DNA from 2 places in the Rhizobium oryzihabitans genome. Region 2 is predicted to be linked to the other one. Evidence: riboswitches for the same ligand, from Rfam matches in the RefSeq annotation. Region 2 holds a riboswitch; the other holds the start of a gene.
What was found. Region 2 has a riboswitch for glycine ahead of gcvT (glycine cleavage system aminomethyltransferase GcvT). Riboswitches for the same ligand answer to the same signal wherever they lie in the genome.
Positions count from the first base shown of each region.

Region 1: it holds a riboswitch for glycine, as region 2 does, so the genes downstream of both, G3A56_RS23120 (LysR family transcriptional regulator) here and gcvT (glycine cleavage system aminomethyltransferase GcvT) in region 2, are expected to answer to the same signal.

Region 1 covers NZ_CP048635.1:1,377,048-1,386,905, reverse strand. The annotation lists gene G3A56_RS23155 (autotransporter outer membrane beta-barrel domain-containing protein) at 1-1,015, shown strand, start outside; gene G3A56_RS29790 (N-acetylmuramoyl-L-alanine amidase) at 1,536-1,709, opposite strand; gene G3A56_RS29495 (DJ-1/PfpI family protein) at 1,994-2,479, shown strand; gene G3A56_RS29490 (helix-turn-helix domain-containing protein) at 2,500-2,955, shown strand; gene G3A56_RS23135 (EAL domain-containing protein) at 3,116-3,682, opposite strand; gene G3A56_RS23130 (EAL domain-containing protein) at 4,322-5,302, opposite strand; partial or broken gene G3A56_RS23125 (L,D-transpeptidase) at 5,947-6,695, shown strand; glycine riboswitch at 6,868-6,961, shown strand; gene G3A56_RS23120 (LysR family transcriptional regulator) at 7,411-8,262, shown strand; gene G3A56_RS23115 (peptidoglycan D,D-transpeptidase FtsI family protein) at 8,420-9,858, shown strand, end outside.
Region 2 covers NZ_CP048632.1:662,592-672,449, reverse strand. The annotation lists gene G3A56_RS03795 (hypothetical protein) at 1-420, shown strand, start outside; gene G3A56_RS03790 (GGDEF domain-containing protein) at 457-1,557, opposite strand; gene G3A56_RS03785 (endonuclease/exonuclease/phosphatase family protein) at 1,825-2,628, opposite strand; gene gcvP (aminomethyl-transferring glycine dehydrogenase) at 2,888-5,752, opposite strand; gene gcvH (glycine cleavage system protein GcvH) at 5,752-6,114, opposite strand; gene gcvT (glycine cleavage system aminomethyltransferase GcvT) at 6,143-7,282, opposite strand; glycine riboswitch at 7,437-7,524, opposite strand; gene G3A56_RS03765 (DUF3008 family protein) at 7,649-7,834, opposite strand; gene G3A56_RS03760 (hypothetical protein) at 8,009-8,389, shown strand; gene G3A56_RS03755 (copper chaperone PCu(A)C domain-containing protein) at 8,478-9,461, shown strand; gene G3A56_RS03750 (hypothetical protein) at 9,685-9,858, opposite strand, start outside.

The DNA.
Region 1 (9,858 bases), on a different replicon from region 2:
CCTGATGTTGAACGCGGACGAAGCGCGGGCAAGTTTCGATCGCCTTTCCGGTGAGGCCTATGCCACAGCCGCCGGTGTTCTGGTGGATCAGTCCCATTTCGTCCGGGGCGCCATGAACGGTCGCATGCAGCAGGCGTTTGGTCAAAGTGCAACCGCTCCAGCTCAGGAATCCAATCCCTATTTTGCATGGACCACCTCATATGGTTCCTGGGGAAGCTACGATGGCAACAGTCTATTCGGAGACGTGAGTTCTTCGATCGGCGGTTTCGCTAGCGGGATTGACGTAGACCTATTCGATACATGGCGTGTGGGTATCATGGCGGGTTACGGCCACTCGAGCTTTGATGTGAACGAACGCTCGTCGTCGGGAGACAGCAAGAACTACACGCTTGGAACTTACGCGGCGTCGCAGTGGACGCTGTCTGAAAGTTCCGCGCTCAATTTTCGGTCCGGATTGGCGCACACATGGCACGATCTTTCTATGAACCGTAACGTCGCTTTTCCTGGCTTCTCCGATCGCCTGTCCAGTGAGTATGACGCCTCTACACTGCAGCTCTTCGGAGAGGTGGGATATGAGTTGAACATGGATCGCACCATTTTCGAACCCTATGCTAACGCCGGTTTTGTGCGTTTCAACAGCGACGAGTTTGGTGAAGCTGGTCGTACCGCGGCATCGTTGTCGGTAACCTCAGCAACGATGAACACCTGGTTCACCACAATTGGTTTGCGTGTCGCGACCGAACTCGACATCGGTGAGACATTGGTGACGGCGCGCGGCGATATCGGCTGGCGGCATAGCTATGGCGACGTCACCCCCACGTCGACAGCAAGCTTTGTCGGATCCGAGACGTTCACTGTTTCAGGGGCGCCGATTGCCAGGAACGTCGCTCTGATCGAGGCGGGCTTCGATATTCACTTTACCAAATCCGCAAAACTGGGCGTCTCCTACAACGGACAGTTCGGATCGGGCACAATCAACAACGGCGTCAATGCGAAGTTTAGTGTGAAATTCTAAGCCGATATTGAACAGTTAGAGGTGGGACCATGACGGGGCGGGAAAAGGTCAGCGGCGAGGAGCATGAGATTTATCCTCGCTGTAGGCCCCGCCCGGTCGCCCAAAGTACTTACTGGGTGGATCCAACGGCGGCGAATCGATGCACACAGGCCATTATAGCCTTCACTGATCCAAGTACGATTTTGTCCTGATCGTCATTGTCATTAAGCAGAGCCTCATCCTATAGGTTTGAAAGAAAACCCATTTCCAAAAGTATACTTGGAATACTTCCTGTGCGCAGTAATAGAAAATTCCCGTGGCGCTCCGGGTTCTTCAGGAGCGGCACGCGGCGCCCTAGCGCTGTGACCATCGAGCGCTGAATTTCGAAAGAGAAGACCTGTTTCTCCCGGAAAATCAGATCTTCCATGATCGCGCTCACGCCAAGGGGAAGTTCGTGGGTATCAGTGGAGCCCGCCGAAACGACCAGATTATTAATAGTAGCGAGTTCCTCCGCCTGCGCTTCCGAAGATTTGGGAGATGGTCAATAGACGCTCGCACCCCTCACCGATCGGTTATTTAAGACATCAGCATGCAGCGAGACGAGCAGATGCGCTCGCATCGTTTGCGCCAGCTTCACGCGTTGGTGGCGGCAAAGATTGTGGTTCAATGGTAGCCTTAAGCCAGCCTTAAGGTGGTGAGGGAAATTTGCGCTCATGGACACTTGATCGGAAAGGCCCGGATAACTTTGCGCAAGAAGATGATTTCAATGCCTCGCTCCAAGTCTCAAAATTTGGCCTCTCATGTTATGTTATTTAATAACATTGGCCAACTCCACGCTTCGGTACGAGCTTACTTTGTACAAGTAAACCTAAAGCTAGCACCGAATGACCTGAACGTACCCATTTGCCTGGACGCCGTCTGTGCAGCTTTTGATACTTTTCTCGACGCTTTTGGCCGTGAGCACGGTCGAATCAGCTTCGCCGGTGAAGGTGAAATCTGATGTGCGCTCAACGGACCGTTATTATGGCCTTTAGTCCAGACTCTACTGCATTAGACTTGGCTGGACCGATGGATGTGTTTGCAGAAGCCAACACGTTGCTTGGGCCACAAGACGGATATCGGTTTTTGCTCGTGTCGGCCCAGCCCGGGCCCGTTCGACTGTGTAACGGGTCGCACGTCCTTCCCGATCTCTGCTGTGAAGAGGCCATTGGTAACTATGACGTCGTTCTTGTTGCAAGCTCACCTACGTACACTCACGATCCTACGCTTTGCGCTTGGTTGCGGGAGGTTTGCGGGCGAGCGAATATTTATGGCTCCATCTGCACTGGCGCTTTCGCGCTGGGTGATGCTGGTTTGTTAGACGGCCACACCGTGACAACGCACTGGGAATCGGCCCAGGAACTTGGCGCGCGCTTTCCTTCCAGCCGAGTTGAAGCTGACCGCATCGTTATGCGAAGTGGGACTCTCATTACGTCAGCCGGGTAGCCGCGGCAATCAACCTCGCATTGACGCTTGTAGCTGACCATCACGGCGCCGAACTATCGCTACGGATCGCGCAGCAACTGGTAGTGGTGGCCAAACGCCGAGCGGAACATACGCAATATCTGCCCCAACTGAATGCACCACCCGATGGCGATATGTCCATTTTTCGCGTGAAAGCACATGTGATGGAGAATGCGGGCGACGACTACAATCTGAGCAAACTCGCGGCCATCGCCGGAATGAGTTCGCGAAGCTTCTCGCGTCACTTCACACGCGTGACAGGTGTGACCCCCCGCGTATTCGTCGAGCAGGCCCGGCTAGACACCGCAAGGCATCTACTGGAAGAAACCTGCCAGCCTTTGAAGGCAATTGCTTACAATTCTGGCTTTGGAAGTGCGGACAATATGCGTCGGGTATTCCAACGGCGACTTCGGGTCTCACCGGCAGACTACCGGGAACGGTTCAATCGTAAAAGTTAGGGGTCTCAAGCATTCGTCTTAACCGGCGGCACATTCTTACATTGTCCGGAAGGTGCGATCTCAATCTGCGCCCGGTTTACGGGTGCAGGAAGATACGAGGCCTAGGATCACCAGAGGCGAGACCACCGGTCGACAGTTTAGATAACCGCAAACGCCATTGTCATCTTTGGCACGCCGTTCCACTACCGTAGCCCGAGAAACTCACGCCGCAACCGAGTTTTTGCATAGCAAGGATGAAGCCAGTCATCTGTAGCCGGCTTTCCGGATCGCTCGCTTCCCTGATCTCGATGACCAAGCGTCCTGCAATAGATGGATTTCGGGTCAGCTCGTCCCGAACCGAAGTCCACCAGATATCATCAACAGCAGACAAGGCTGACACTTCACAACCGAGCTTCGTATCTGGACGAGTTTTCAGACGATCTATCGTCGCATGGACCAAGTATCGGTCGTAGGCACGCGTTAGGCGCAATCGCTCCAAGACACTCGGAATATTCTCTGTTGCTATCACCTTTGTACCACATCGGATGCTCTTTAACTGGATCCTGTGGTACGGGCATCGGGCGTTACTCTCTACCGCATTCAACGGGTACTCCATCAAGTCGACGCGGTTACTGCTCAAAGCATCGTAGAGCACCACAGCAATCTCCATGTCTGATCTATACTGTTCGAAACAAGCGGGAACCCAATATTTGTGGTCGAAGCCGGGAAAACATTGAGTTTTGTTCACGCTAACCGCCACGCTGATTCTCGTTTGTCCAATATCAATGGGCGGCTCGCAAAGAAGCAACAGAGCCGGAAGCACTCTTGTCTGTTCAACCTCACCGTCCCAGCCCCACCCCTGGACACGCAATCCTGACGGCTCGATCGTTAGGGCACCGAATGAGTCTGGCAAAATGGATTCTATTCTGCGGCATGCAGTGTAGAGCACTCGAGCAGCAATCCCATCGCCATAGCACAACGCAATGTGACGCAGATTTTCGACTGCTATTACAAGGCTATTCCGATTCGACCGCGTGCTACTGAGAGCCTGATCAACACTTATTTTCATGCGATTGCGCCCGCCAGATACCAGCTGGTAGAGCTCCTTACCAAAAGATAAACAAACGCAGCTGCATATTGAATCAAAAATCCTGCCGCGTCGGCACGAAAAAGCGCGGTAGGATCTCGAAATGTTGGACGCACTCGAAATACGGAAAGGTCCCCGACCGTCTCTGGTTCAACACTTCCAACCGGGGAGACTACAGCGCCCGCCGCAGTTGAACGACCCGCCGCAGTTGAACGAATTGACTCATGTACGGTATTCATGTTCCTGGCATGAATCATTAATGTTACCTGCGATTTTCTTGTTGGCTAGTTCGACTTGAGTTTAAGGAAAGTCAGTGACAGGAAGGGGAGCTTGGCGGCTCTCTCCCGGAGGCCACGATTTAAGCCGGCCATCATGGTGTGCGCGGTAAACATTCGAGGCGGAGCCCGGGGCGACATTTGGGCACGTGATATCTGCAGCTTGCGTAGCATAACTACCCCTAAATCCAGTTTTGTTCGCACTAACTGGAACCGGCAGTGAGATTCCGTAACCTTGAAGGTGTGTCGCACCACACAATGCGGCTGATTGCGCGTCTTCGATCGTCTCGACACCTTCCATAACAACTACAGGAGAGTAGCAAGACGCGAAGCTGATAAGATGCGCCAGAGCATCAAGGTCCAAGCAAGACCGTCTTGTGGGCTGCAAGAACGACCGATCGATTTTGACGATATCAAAATCAACCAAGCGGAGTAGTTGCGGAGATGCGTAGCCTGCGCCAAAGTCATCCAGCGCAATCCGGCATCCCAACTCCCGCATCTCGTTCAGCATGTTTACCGATCGTGTCACATCGAGTAGTGGCCGCGTCTCTGTCAATTCGAGAACTAGTCGAGACGCTAGTGTTGGACGAGACCGGACCTGGCCGGCAATCAGGTCCCACGTTTCGCGATTGCGCAAATTATCGGCCGATATATTGCAGCCGAGGACCGCACAGGGATCGATTTCCAGCTCGTCAAGGGCGAGGCGGACCACGTTCTCGTCAATCAAAGAGCAGTATCCCAACTCCTCAAGCGCCGGAATAAATATACCCGCGCCATAATGGCAGCCGTCTGTTCCCTGCAACGTTGCTAAGCATTCGCGATAGAACACAGCATCAAATGGTTCGACCGAATGAACTGATTGGACGTTGAAACTTGCCCTTCCATCAGCGATCGCTGACTTAACAATCTCAACGACCCCTATATTCGAGATATCCGAGTGTCTATGCATCTTTGCCTCCCACTGTCCGTAAGAAAAGTCTGCGCTCATTAAGTTGCGGATCTCCATGGCCAGGAGGTTCGTCTTCTCGAGCTTTGGAGTTTAAGGGGCATCGCGTTAAGACCAACGCGGAGTCACCGACACATTTGGCCAAAGATAATGCTAACTTCGCCATTGAGGACTTCTGTCCTGTACTCAAAGCACCCGCCTGTGCTCAAAGCTACTTCGCTTGGCAGCTTGGCTAAACAGCTTATTGGAGCATCAAGGGCTCCAATTGAGGTATTGGCCGGTTCTTGGTTTTTCCGGCGGGCGAGAACGATTTCGCTTGAAAATGGAGCGATAACTCGCGTGTTTTTAGACTGGATGTACGTCATGAAGGCCGCGATGTTGCACTATGACACGCTGGTATAAAGCGCGGCAGGTTTGATCAATTGGCGTCAGAAGTGGGACACAACCCCGGTTACCGGACGGATTTCATGACCGACCCGGAAGTTATCGGAAGAGGACAAAAAGTCGTGTTTGCAAGATAGACCCGAGTACATACCGAAGCCGTTCTTACCGGGAATGGCGCAGGGCCAATCTGCGCATTTGCGCAGTATCGAATGGGCAGATTTCATGGTTTCTGTCGCGCAGCAGACATCCGGGCCGTGGCGCTTTGCCGGTTGTCCGCCCCGATCCCGGCATAGCCCCTAGAATTCGACAGCAGAACAGCCTTGGAACAGAAAATCAATTCTCACTTGTCTCGCAGATCGTTGCTCACCTTGGCAATCAGCTCATTTCTGGCCACAGGTTGCGAGCAGGTTCCCAAGACGAAACTCGAAGTTGCCGCGGCTACCCTGCCCGAAAACAAAAATGAAACGACGACAGCTCCAAAAACGGCGAAGGACAATAGGCCAAAGCCTGCGGGTACCGGTTTCGCTTACGACGAAATTTATGCGGCGCTGGCGGATGGCGGCTTTGACGTTCCAGCAGTCAATTACCGCGCCATTGACCCACAATACCTCCGACAGGAGGTCGAATACATCACCGCAGAGCCTGCCTATTCAATTGTCGTGGATACAAATGAGAGGTTCCTCTACTGGGTTCTTCCCCGTGGCCGAGCCATACGTTACGGCGTCGGGCTTGGAACTCAGGGCCGATCATGGAAAGGGCGCGCCGTCGTTCAATGGAAGCAGAAGTGGCCAAGGTGGAAGGCGCCGGACGATATGATCGCCCGCAATCCTGAACTCAAGCCATATAGTGTTGAAGCAGGCGGAATGGCCCCGGCCCCCGGAATCCTCTCGGTGCGCGCGCCATGTACATTTTCCAGAACGGCAAGGATACGCTCTATCGTATTCACGGATCACCAAGCTGGAGAACCATAGGCAAGAATTCTTCCTCGGGTTGCGTAAGAATGCTGATGCAGGATGCGATCGATCTTTATGATCGAGTGAAAGGGAAAACACCCCTTTTGGTCATCTGATAACGTCAATCTGAGCGGGAAATGATTAAGAATAACCGCTGCGGGTCAAATTTACGCCATAAACGACACCATATCTCGCGGTAGTTCGGTTTAGCGGATCTGGGGCCTTTCGGTCGTGAAAACGCCAGATCGCAACGCTCCAGACCTCGTGATTGAGGCGTGGGGCAACACATATCGAGCAGCGGGAGAGACCGATTTCTCCCGACATCGGCGCCGACGGAGCAACCACCCCGGAAACTCTCAGGCAAAAGGACCGCTGCAAGATCATACAAACTCTGAAAAGCGAGCTGATGCTCGCGCCGATGGTGTAAGTTCGCCGAAACAAGGTGAGCGAATCTCTCAGGCCAATGACAGAGGGGGTGCCAAAAGCCCAAAAACGGGGCAAGGAGCACCTATGGCTGGAAGTCACCCTTCCCCATCGACAGTCGATTGCGTTGACGCAGTTTCAAGACCATTTTCATTGACGGTGGCGGCAATTGCATTTGCCGCACACGACCCTGGCAGGCGTGACGCATTCCGGCGCGTCGGAGCTCGTGTCAGCCGGCTTCAGCGGCGGCATTTCACCCCGGTCCCCTTCAAAAATTGAACAGCTCCACGCGGTTTCACCGGGCAACGCGCTCGACAGGTGTGGCGCAAGCACCTCACGACCCGCCTTCTCGCGATGATACCGCTACGCGGTTCTTGTACGAACTCTACCTAATTCAGGAAATTTAAAATGGTCGATTGGGAAGATTTGCGATTTTTCTCCGCCTTCGCTCACCACGGGTCGATCACGGCAACCGCCAAGGCGCTACGCGTCGATCATACGACTGTAAGTCGGCGCATCACATCGCTGGAAACCTCGCTTTCCGTGAAGCTCGTTGATCGCAGGCCAAGATCATATGTACTGACCGATATGGGACGCGACGTCGCGAACTTCGCCGAGGAAATGAGCAGGTCTGCATTTGCTCTGAGCCGCTGCGCCGGTTCCGGCCAGAACGGTATCGAAGGTGATATCGTGGTATCCGCGCCGCCATCGCTGCTCTACAGCTTCATTGCGCCGCAAATCTCCGCGCTGCAATCTCAGCATCCTGACGTAAGGCTCCGTCTTGTCGGTACCATGGAAGCGATGTCCCTCTCCAAGGGAGAGGCGGATATTGCCATCAGCCTGAAGCGGCCGAGCGAAGCCACGCTGGTTGCGCGTCGCCTCGGACAATTGCCCTATTTCCTCTATGCCGACCCTGCCTACCCGACGAGAAACGGCCCTCCTCTCTATATCAGTTACGATGATACCATGCGGGAGTCGGATCACTATCGCTGGCTTGATGACAGGCTTTCCGCCGACGAGGTGTTCATGTGCAGCAACGACCTGCGCATACAGGCGGCGGCCGCCGCCGGCGGCTGCGGGGTGGCACTGCTGCCCGCCTACCTCGCCGCGGAACACGGTCTTGTGAGGTTCGATCCACTCGATCCCGGCGTCAGGATCGACGTTTGGCTGGTGATCCACGAAGACGTGCGCGACACGCCGCGGATACGTGTTGCCATGGACTTTATCAGTGAAAGTCTCAAGCCCTTGTGGCGTTCCTGATTATGCGCAGATCAAGCCTGCGCCATTGCCGAATTTTCCGGGATTTGGCGCGGTGTAAAATGCCGCGTGACAGGGTCTGTCCTGCGCGCGTGCGGTGACCGGTTGGACCTGCCCGCATTCCCACCCTATTCCCGATACCTGAGCGTGGAGTATTTTCATGTCTTTGACTGCTCGTTACAGGAGAGGTACCGTCGGATACCTTGTTCTCCCTGCCAAAAAACGCAGCGCAAAAACATCCGCTCGAAATCGTCAGCGGGTGGGCCTGCTAATCGTGGCATTTGCGATCGGTTATGCCGCGATCGCAGTCCGCCTTCTGCAATATGGCTATTTTTCCGAGAGTGACGCGACGGCGAGTATTCCACGATCTCCCAATATAATCGCCTCCCGCCCCGACATTCTGGACCGCAACGGCCAGCTTATCGCAACGGATATCAATCTCATCTCGCTTTATGCAGAGCCTCGCCGCGTTGTTGATGCAAATGAGGCCATCGAAAAGCTCGCCTCTGTTGTTCCCGACCTGGATTGGGCTGATCTGCACAGAAAACTAACGTCTGACTCCGGTTTTCAGTGGATCAGGAGACAGCTTACGCCCCGCCAGGAAGCTGAGATCATGCGCCTTGGCATTCCGGGCATCGGATTCAGACCCGAAAAGCGGCGGTTTTATCCTGGCGGGCCAGTGGCATCTCACATTGTCGGGCATGTCAACATCGATAATCAGGGGCTGGCGGGCATTGAGCGCTATCTCGACAGGCAAGGCCTGGCAGACTTGCGTGGAGTTGGCCTTACCGATCCCACCCAGCTTGAACCGGTCCGGCTGTCCATCGATTTGCGCGTTCAGAGCATCGTGCATAACGTCGTTAGCGATGCCTTGAGGAACTATCGGGCGGAAGCGGCAGGTGCCGTCGTAATCGATGTCGACACAGGCGAGGTTCTCGCGATGGCGTCCGTCCCCGACTATGACCCGAATGAACCTTCGCGGCGCCTTGCCGATGGCACGATCGACAGGGACTACGAAAAGGGATGGTTCAACCGCATGAGCAATTCAGCGGTTGAAATGGGCTCGACCTTCAAGGCGTTCACCCTTGCCATGGGGATTGATGCAGGCGTCGTCAATCTGAACTCGGTCGTTGATGCCTCCCGCCCGCTGAAAATGGGTGGTTTCATCATCAGGGATTTTCACGGCCGAGGACGGCCGCTGACAATCCGGGAAGTCTTTCGCTACTCATCAAACATCGGCACGGCAAAGATCGCTGATCTCGTTGGCCTGGAAAGTCACCAGCAATTTCTCTTCAGACTGGGCTTGTTGTCAAAGATGCAGACGGAGTTACCGGAAATTGCCTCGCCCGCAGCGCCAAGGAACTGGAAAAAGATCAATTCCGCAACAATTTCCTTCGGTCACGGTCTGGCCACGACACCGTTACAGACGGCTGCGGCTGCGGCGGCCCTCGTAAACGGTGGCATATTTCGGCACCCGACCTTCATCGCCGACAGTGGGAGGCATCACCAAATCACCGGCAGACGTGTCCTGCAGGCCTCGACCAGCGCAAAGGTCCGCGAGCTGTTCTGGTACAACGGCACCCAAGGTTCGGGCCGAAA
Region 2 (9,858 bases):
TCGTCGCTGGAAGGCAAATGGACTGGCAAGGGAACGGTGATCACCCGCATCGGCATGCCACCCATCAATGTCAATTGCACATTGAGTTCCGACGCAAAGGCAACGGCGTTGCGCATGTCGGGCACCTGTCGTGGTCTCGTGGTTGTAAGACGCGCTATCGCTGCTGATCTTGCCGCCACCGGCGCGCGTTATAGCGGCACCTATACCGGCCCCTCCGGTCGTCCTTCGGCGCTGGCCGGCAACCGCCAGGGAAATGCGATCAATCTCACCGTCCGCTGGAACCGCGAAATCAATGGCGACCGCGTCGCGGCCATGACCATCGAAAAGGTCGGTGACAACGGCCTGCGGCTGCGCACCACCGACAAGGACGGCAGGACCGGCAAGACGGTGGTGACAAGCGATATCCGGCTTGTGCGCTAATCGGCGTCCCTTAACCGGTCCCGGAATGGCGCTTCCTCAGGAGACGTTGGCAATATCCGCCACGGTTTTATTGCGCCCGCTGTTCTTGGAACGGTAAAGTGCCGCATCGGCACGGGCATAGGCTGATGAAATGTCTTCGCCCGGACGTATCGACGTCAGCCCGAAACTGGCGGTCACGGGAACATCCGCTGGAAAATCCAAAAACAGCGCAGGCACGCCCTGGCGGATTTTTTCAACCAGCGCCGTTGCCTCCGCAATGTCCGGGCGGGCCATGAACAGCGCAAATTCCTCTCCGCCCATTCGTCCCGCCATGTCGTCGGCACCGACGAAACCGCGAATATGATCGGCAAAACGACGGATCACCTCGTCTCCCGTCGCATGGCCGAAACGGTCGTTTATCGCCTTGAAGCGGTCCAGGTCCGTAACAACCACTATTCCTCTTTCGCCGCGGGGCCGGGCCGTCCTTGCCATGACGCCTTCCTCGAACCCGCGACGGTTGAAGAGGCCGGTCAGGAAATCATATCGCGCCTGCCGCTGCAGTTCGCCGGCAAGATCGGCGGAGACGATCAGAAGCGTCAGGATGCCGCTTGCGATCATGCCGGTCGGCGTACCGATCGACAGGACGATGATGAAGGCCGCGTCGGAAATCTCACCGCCGGATCGCGCAAGCCAGGCAGCGACTGCAACGCTCGTGATATAGATGCCAAAGACGGTCATGGCCCAGCGGACGGTTCGTCCGACGCCCGTCGCCCGCCTCAACGTATGCACGATGATGCCGACCAATGCCGCATCGGCAATGGCCGTCATCATTCGCGAAGCCATGCGCCATTCCACGAGCTGGAAAGCCCAGACCACAAGAATGAACAGGGTGGAAATAATCCATACGATCGCAACACTGTTGCTGTTGCGTTTCGCCCGCAGACGGAAACCCCAAGCCAGCAGTGCGAAACTGCCGATCGAGGCATGGCAGGCGAGCATGGCCGTCAGCGATTGATGATCGGGAAACAATCCACCAACAATGCGCAGCCCGTGGCCGATGGCTGACGACATGAAGGACAGGGCCCAGATCATGGCGTGTTGCTTCAGCCCGAAATGCCGCCAAGCGACCAGCAGCGCCACGCCAAAAAGCAGGCTCACGACAACGATGCTCAGCGATGTGACGACGGTAGAAAGCATAGCCGGATTTAAGGGCCGCGGATGAACAAAGCTTTACGGCGAAAGCCCTTATATCTTCGCCTTCGCATGAATTTCAATCCCGCTTCTTTACCCGTGCATGGAGCCTTTCCAGGAAAAGTGGCCACCGGTTTTCCGTCTGGAAATGCGACAAAATAAAAAGTTAGAGTGTTTTTCGTGATCCGAAGAAAAGCGAAAACGCTCAAACTAGGCTGTCGGCAATGCAAATGCTTAGCTGAATTCGAGCAGCAGAGGGCAATGATCCGAGACTTCCGGCTGTCTCACGACATTGAAGTGATCGACCTTCACGGCCGGGTTGACCAGCATGTAATCCGCATAACGGTTCTGTTTGGCGTAATGTGATGTCCGGGTGTCGGTGAAGCCGCGTGTCGTGACGAGTTCGACAAGATCCAGCTCTTTCAGCACCGCGAATGTCTCGCTGTCAGGCAGAACATTAAAATCGCCGCAGACGATAACCCTGTCGCCTTCTTCCCTAATGTTTTTGACAAGCTGAACGAGGCGCTTTGCCTGCGCCAGACGGGCAGGGTTGTCATGTTTGCCATCGAGGTCCCGCAGCCCGTGCATATGGGCGATGACGGCTGGCTGGCCGGCCACGAAATCAAAGACACGGATGGCATGGCCGGTGCGCGACCTTGGGTGATCGCCGTATCCGTCGGCGGAGAAAGCGCCATGCACGAAACCCTGGGCCTGCGCGACAATGGCAATGGATTTGCGCACGAAGGTCGCCAGCCCCCATTGGGAGGGATAACTGATCTCACCATGGAAGAGATCGCCCTGCGCCGCCGGGCAGAAGATTGCCAGATGATCAGGCAAGGCTTCGGCGACGTCACGCAGAAAATTCGCCCGCTGCGGCAGGTCAATGCCGTGATCGCGATAGGTCAGCCACTCCTGCGTGGCGGCCGGAGTATGAATGACTTCCTGCAGGCACAGAATATCGGGGGCGGATGCAGTGAGATAAGAAACAAGCTCGTCGTGGAGTTTGCCACCCCAGCCGTTCAGGCAGATCAGACGCATTTCCTCTCCATGGCCAAGGATTTCACGAACCGGTTTAGCATGGAACGAGGAGCGATCAATCGTGTCACTCTTTCCTCGAAGCCGGAAATCTTGCGGGTGAAATATGAAGGAATGGATCGTTCTTTACGCAGGCTGCTGAGCCTCTCGACCGTCATCCTCGGGCTTGACCCGAGGATGACGTTGAGTGTCTGGAGATATTTGCCCATTACTCTAGGCCCGGATTGCTCCGGGCCTTCGTATGTTGGTTTGTACTGATGCCTTATTCAGCCGCTTCGGCGTAAGCTTCCATCGGCGGGCAGGTGCAGATGAGGTTGCGGTCGCCATAGACATTGTCGATGCGGTTGACCGGCGACCAGTATTTGTCGATGCGGAAGGCGCCGGGCGGGAAGCAGCCCTTTTCGCGGCTATAGGGGCGGTCCCACTCGCCGACGAGGTCTTCCACCGTATGCGGGGCGTTCTTCAGCGGATTGTTGGTCTTGTCCGCACGGCCTTCCTCGATGTCGCGGGCTTCCTCACGGATCGCCAGCATGGCATCGCAGAAACGGTCGATTTCCGCCTTGGTCTCGGATTCCGTCGGCTCGATCATCAGCGTGCCGGCAACCGGCCAGCTCATGGTCGGCGCGTGGAAACCGCAGTCGATGAGGCGCTTTGCAACATCGTCCACCGTCACACCGCAGCTATCCGCCAAGGGCCGGGTGTCGATGATGCACTCATGCGCCACACGTCCCGTTTCGGACTTGTAGAGCACGTCGTAAGCGCCCTTCAGCCGCTCAGCAATGTAGTTGGCGTTGAGGATTGCAACCTTGGTCGCCTGCGTCAGCCCTTCGCCGCCCATCATCAGGCAATAGCTCCAGGAGATCGGCAGGATCGAGGGCGAGCCGAAGGGGGCAGCAGACACCGCACCCTCGCGACCGTCCGTCGAAGGATGGCCGGGAAGATAGGGGGCAAGATGCGCCTTGACGCCGATCGGCCCCATGCCGGGGCCGCCGCCGCCATGCGGAATGCAGAAGGTCTTGTGCAGGTTGAGATGCGAAACGTCCGAACCGATATCGCCGGGGCGGGCAAGGCCGACCATGGCGTTCATATTGGCGCCGTCGAGATAGACCTGACCGCCATGCTTGTGGGTGATCTCGCAGATCTCGCGAACCGTCTCCTCGAACACGCCGTGGGTGGACGGGTAGGTGATCATGCAGCACGAGAGGTTTTCCGCATACTGTTCTGCTTTTGCACGGAAATCATCGATATCGATGTCGCCATTGTCCCGCACCTTCACCGGCACGACTTTCATGCCGACCATCTGCGCCGAGGCAGGATTGGTGCCATGCGCCGAGGTGGGAATGAGGCAGACGTCGCGATGGGTGCCGCCATTGGCGAGGTGGTAGTTGCGGATGGTCAGAAGTCCGGCATATTCCCCCTGCGCGCCGGAATTCGGCTGCATGGAGAAGGCGTCGTAACCGGTGACCGAGCACAGCTTTTCGGAGAGATCGTCGATCATTTCCTTGTAGCCGAGCGCCTGATTGGCCGGCACGAAGGGATGGATGTCGGAAAATTCCGGCCAGGTGATCGGCAGCATCTCCGCAGTTGCGTTCAGCTTCATGGTGCAGGAACCGAGCGGGATCATCGAGCGGTCGAGCGCGAGATCACGGTCCGAAAGGCGGCGGATGTAACGGGTCATCTCGCTTTCGGCACGGTTCATGTGGAAGATCGGATGCGTCATGTACTGGCTGGTGCGCAGCAGTTCCTTCGGCAGGCGATAGTCCGGCTCGAAATCCGAGATCGAGAAATTGCCGCCGAATGCGCGCCACACGGCTTCCAGCGTTGCCGGGCGCGTGCGCTCGTCAAGGCTCATGCCGATCTTGGTCGCGCCGACCTTGCGCAGGTTCACGCCTTCCGCCACGGCCGAGCGCAGGATGACGCCCTGCATGTGACCGACTTCGACGGTGATCGTATCGAAGAAGGTTTCCGGCTCGATGGTGTAGCCGAGCTTTTCCAGCCCCTTGGCCATCAGCACGGCCTTCTGGTGGGTCTGCTGGGCGATCGCCTTGATACCCTGCGGGCCGTGGAAGACGCCGTACATGGAGGCCATAACGGCCAAGAGCACCTGCGCCGTGCAGATGTTGGAAGTGGCCTTTTCGCGGCGGATATGCTGCTCGCGGGTCTGCAGCGACAGGCGATAGGCGCGGTTGCCACGCGCATCGACCGAGACGCCGACCAGGCGGCCTGGCATGGAGCGCTTATGTGCGTCCTTGACGGCCATGTAGGCCGCATGCGGGCCACCATAACCGACCGGAACGCCGAAACGCTGCGAGGTGCCGATGGCGATATCCGCGCCCATCTCGCCGGGTGACTTCAACAGCGTCAGCGCCAGAAGATCGGCGGCGACGGCGGCGATGGCGCCCGTCTGGTGCAGACGCGAGATCAGGCCGGAGAAGTCGCTGACATGGCCGTGGGTGCCGGGATACTGGAAGATCGCGCCGAACACGTCGACCGGATCGAGATCGGTGAACGGGTTGCCGACGATCACTTTCCAGCCGAGCGGGGCCGCACGGGTCTCGATCAGCGCGATGGTCTGCGGGTGGCAATTGGCATCGACGAAGAAGGCGGTCGCCTTGGACTTGGCGACGCGCTGGCACATGGCCATGGCTTCGGCAGCGGCCGTCGCTTCATCGAGCAGCGATGCGTTGGCGACATCGAGGCCGGTCAGATCGCAGACCATGGTCTGGTAGTTCAGCAGCGCCTCAAGACGGCCCTGGCTGATTTCCGGCTGGTAGGGCGTATAGGCGGTGTACCAGGCCGGATTTTCCAGAATGTTGCGCTGGATGACCGGCGGCGTGATCGTGCCGTAATAACCCTGGCCAATCAGCGAGGTCAGCACCTGGTTCTTGTTGGCCGTTTCGCGCAGGCGATCGAGCGCCTCGCGTTCGGTCAGCGCAGCACCCCAGGTCAGCGGTACCTTCTGGCGGATGGAGGAGGGAACGGTGGCGTCGATCAGGGCATCGAGGCTCTTGTAGCCGATGACCTTCAGCATCTCCGCCATTTCCGACGGCGACGGCCCGATGTGACGCCGGTTGGCGAAATCATAGGGTTGATAGTCGGTGAAATGAAATTCCGTGGGCGTCGTCATTACGCGATCAGCTCCTTGTAGGCTGCCTCGTCGAGCAGCGTCTCGGCATCCGCGACGTTGGAAAGCTTCAGCTTGAAGAACCAGCCGGCACCCTGCGGATCCGAATTGACCAGCGAGGGGTCGTCAACGATGGCCTGGTTGATTTCCACCACTTCGCCATCCAGCGGACAATAGACGTCGGAAGCCGCCTTGACGGATTCAACGGTCGCCGCGTCGCCATCCTTGGAGAAGGTGGCGCCCACTTCCGGCAATTCGACGAAGACGAGATCGCCAAGCTGTTCAGCGGCGTGGCTGGTGATGCCAACGGTGGCGATATCGCCTTCGAACTTCAGCCATTCGTGTTCTGCGGTAAATTTCAGCATCGTATTTTCTCCGGAGATGGGATGAAGATTATCGTTTGTAGGTGGGCTTGATGAAGGGCAGGGCTGCGACGGTGACGGGCAGATATTTGCCACGCACTTCCGCAAAGATCGCAGTGCCGGGAGCCGTGTAGGCCGTTGGCACGTAACCCATGGCGACGGGGCCTTCAACCGACGGGCCGAAGCCGCCGGAGGTCACTTCGCCGATTTCCGTCTTGCCTTCGGCATCCGCAAAAAGCTTCGAATGGCCGCGCACCGGCGCCTTGCCTTCCGGCTTCAGGCCAACGCGGCGGCGCGATGTGCCGTCTTTCAGTTCGCCGAGAATGCGCTCTGCGCCGGGAAAACCGCCCTCGCGGTCGCCGCCAGCGCGGCGCGCCTTCTGGATCGCCCATTCGAGCGAGGCTTCGATGGGGGAGGTCGTGGTGTCGATATCATTGCCATAAAGACAAAGGCCGGCTTCCAGACGCAGGCTGTCACGCGCGCCAAGACCTATCGGCTCGCAATCGGGATGTTCGAGCAGGGCCTTGGCAATCTCTTCCGCCTTTGCGGCGGGCACGGAAATCTCAAAACCGTCCTCACCGGAATAACCGGAGCGGGAAACGATGCAGGGAACATCGTGCAGCGGAACTTCCAGCACGTCCATGAACTTCATTTCAGATACGCCTGCCCACAGTTCGGCCAGAACTGCTTCAGCGCGCGGTCCCTGAAGAGCGATCAGCGCCCGATCATCGAGCAGGGTAATTTCACAGTCGTCGGAAAGATGCGCCTTCATATGGGCGACATCGGCGTCCTTGCAGGCCGCGTTGACGACGACAAAAAGATGATCGCCGCGATTGGTGATCATCAGGTCGTCCAGGATGCAGCCGTTCTCATCGGTGAAGAAACCGTAGCGCTGGCGGCCTTCCTTGAGACCGAGAATATCGACTGGCACCAGCTTTTCCAGTGCAAGCGCTGCGTCGGCATTGTTGCCGGACTTCGCCTTCACGATCACCTGGCCCATGTGGGATACGTCGAACAGGCCGGCGGAGGTGCGGGTCTGAAGATGCTCCTTCAGAACGCCCGCCGGATATTGCACCGGCATGTCATAACCGGCGAATGGCACCATGCGGGCGCCAAGCGAAAGATGCAGGGAATGCAACGGCGTGATGTCAAGCTCGGCGGTATCGTCCAAGGACGCCTCCAGGGTTGCGCGAAAAATCGCGCGGGCTCAGGTCATGGCGTGAAAAACACGCCGGGTTCAAGAGCCCCCTCTGTCCTTGTCGCCTGAGATTGTTATCCCTTCGGCGAGCCGTCCTTATGAAAGGTGGCTTCTCTCCAGAGTTCCGTCATCACCGCTGGTCCTTTTGCCTGAGAGTTTCCGGGGCGGTTGCTCCTTCGGCACCGCATTGAAGCGGCTTCTCCCAATGGTGATGCGACGCTCATTATCTGCGAAGCCCCGCTGTTGGCAAGGACCAAATGACGCATCTGAACAGATTCTTGCTCCATCTGCGCCATCGCCACCGAAAGACGCAGTCGATAGTTTGGAAGCGGTGTGCCATCAGTCTGATTTTTTCTCCGGCAGACCTTTGCGTTTTGTCGATGCCAGTTCATCAAGTTCCTTTTCTGTCATGGACTTCTCCATGCTTTTTGAAGCACCTTGTAAACTGGATTTCTTGACTTCGCCGCGTTTTGCGGCCAGTGCCGCACCTGCTGCTTTCTGTTGCGCTTTCGACTTGGCTGGCATGTCGGATCCTCCTTCCGGAATGGTCTTGTCGCGAGGGAAATGTTGCGCTCCGACGATGGTTCCCTTCGAGAGGTTGGGGCTGCGGCAAAATTCCCCTTTGAAATCGGCGAGAAAGAGGGGTATCGCGAGAATATGGACGCAAATCGAAAACGACGGGTGGCAGGGGTGGAGAAAATGCTTCGCATTTTCTGTGCAGCCCTGATGTTGTCGCTCGGTTTCGCGCATAAGCCTGCACTTGCCGCCGCCCCGGAAGTCGTGCTCGATGAGAGCTACCGGCTGCCGGACGGCACCTTTGCCGAGATTTGTCTGGGCCACAGCGGTGGGGTGAATGCCTCGCATGCCAAGGACAACCCCGCCCATTCCAGCGACGCAATCCTGTTTTGCGAGGCGTGCCTGCTGGCCTCATCCATTCTTGTGCCGGTCCCCGATGCGGCGGGCTGGCTCAGAACGGAATTCGCCTGGCTCGAAAATCGCTTATCCGCGGAGTGGACTTTCCGCTCGGTCCTGACGATCCGCAAACCGGCTGCACGCGGCCCGCCATCCCTGTCCGCCTGATCTCTTCGTTTCACAGGATCATCGCCGCCGGCTGGCGGCAAGCAATGGCTGCACTGCTTTATTGGCATCAGTCGCAAGGACAAGACACATGAAAACCACCAAGATCATCACCTGCACCCTGTTCATGGCCTCCGTCTCGACGGCACAAGCTTTCGCTCACGCGACCTTCGTTGACGGTTCGGCCGAACAGGACAGCACCATCGTTGCCGCACTTCAGGTGCCGCATGGTTGCGATGGCGGACTTGCCACCACCGAAGTGCAGATCAAGCTGCCGGAAGGCTTCATTTCCGCCAAGCCGCAGCCAAAGGCCGGCTGGGAACTGGAGATCATCAAGGGCGACTATCAGAAGGCCTACAAGAACCACGGCAAGGAGATCAAAAGCGGGCCGGTCGAAATCCGCTGGAAAGGCGGCAACCTGCCGGACGAGTTCTACGACACCTTTGCCGTGCAGGGAAAAATTTCCGGCATAGAGGCGAGGCAGGACCTGCCCTTCAAGGTGACGCAGCTTTGCGGCGACAAGGGCAAGGTTTCGTGGGATGAGGTGGCGGCCGCTGGTGTCGATCCTCATTCGCTGAAAAGCCCGGCTCCGACCATCCGTGTTACCGAAAAGGCCCATGCGGGCGGACATGATCACTCTGCCATGGCTATGGACATGGACATGAATATGGATGTCGCAAAGGCCGGCAGCCTCGAACTCTCCGCCGGCACGACAAAGGCGATGCTGCCGGGTCAGCCCGTTGGCGGCGGTTACGTGACGATCAAGAATACCGGTGACAGTGACGACAAGCTGATTGGCGTCGAATCCCCAGCCGCCGGCCGTGCCGAAATTCACGAAATGGCCATGGTCAACGACGTCATGAAGATGCGCAAGCTGGATGACGGCGTCGTCATTCCCGCCGGCCAGATCGTGGAGTTGAAGCCGGGCGGCCTGCACATGATGTTCTTCAACGTGAAGAAGCCTTTTGCCGAAGGCGACAAGGTGCCGGTAACGCTGATCTTTGAAAAGGCCGGTAAGGTCGAGATCGTGCTTTCCGCCGGCTCGGCCAAGGGCGATGCTCACCAGCATAATTGATAACTAAAAAACGGCTACCGGAACGCGTGACAAGTCCGGTAGCCGCAAGCTTTTTAGATTATGTCCTTGCTTTCAGCGCCGTGACGGAAAAGGCGTGATGGCCATCGCCTCCGTGATTTTTCCGGCATTCGGTGAGAAATATTTAGAAAAACAGCCTGACATCAGCCTGAATGCAAAAGCGGAACATTAGATGTGCCGGATATAAGAGATAAGATTGGAATATTCACATATCAATTTGATTTGTATTGATATTTTCAGAATAGGTTTTCGCGTTATTTTCCTCATAGGCTTCCACGGCCTGATCGAGTGTCGCCTGTCGTTCGTGACGCTGGCTGGCGACTGTCAGGAAATAAAGCGTCAGGGCGGGCGGCTTGATCGCCGTCATCAGGGATCTGAG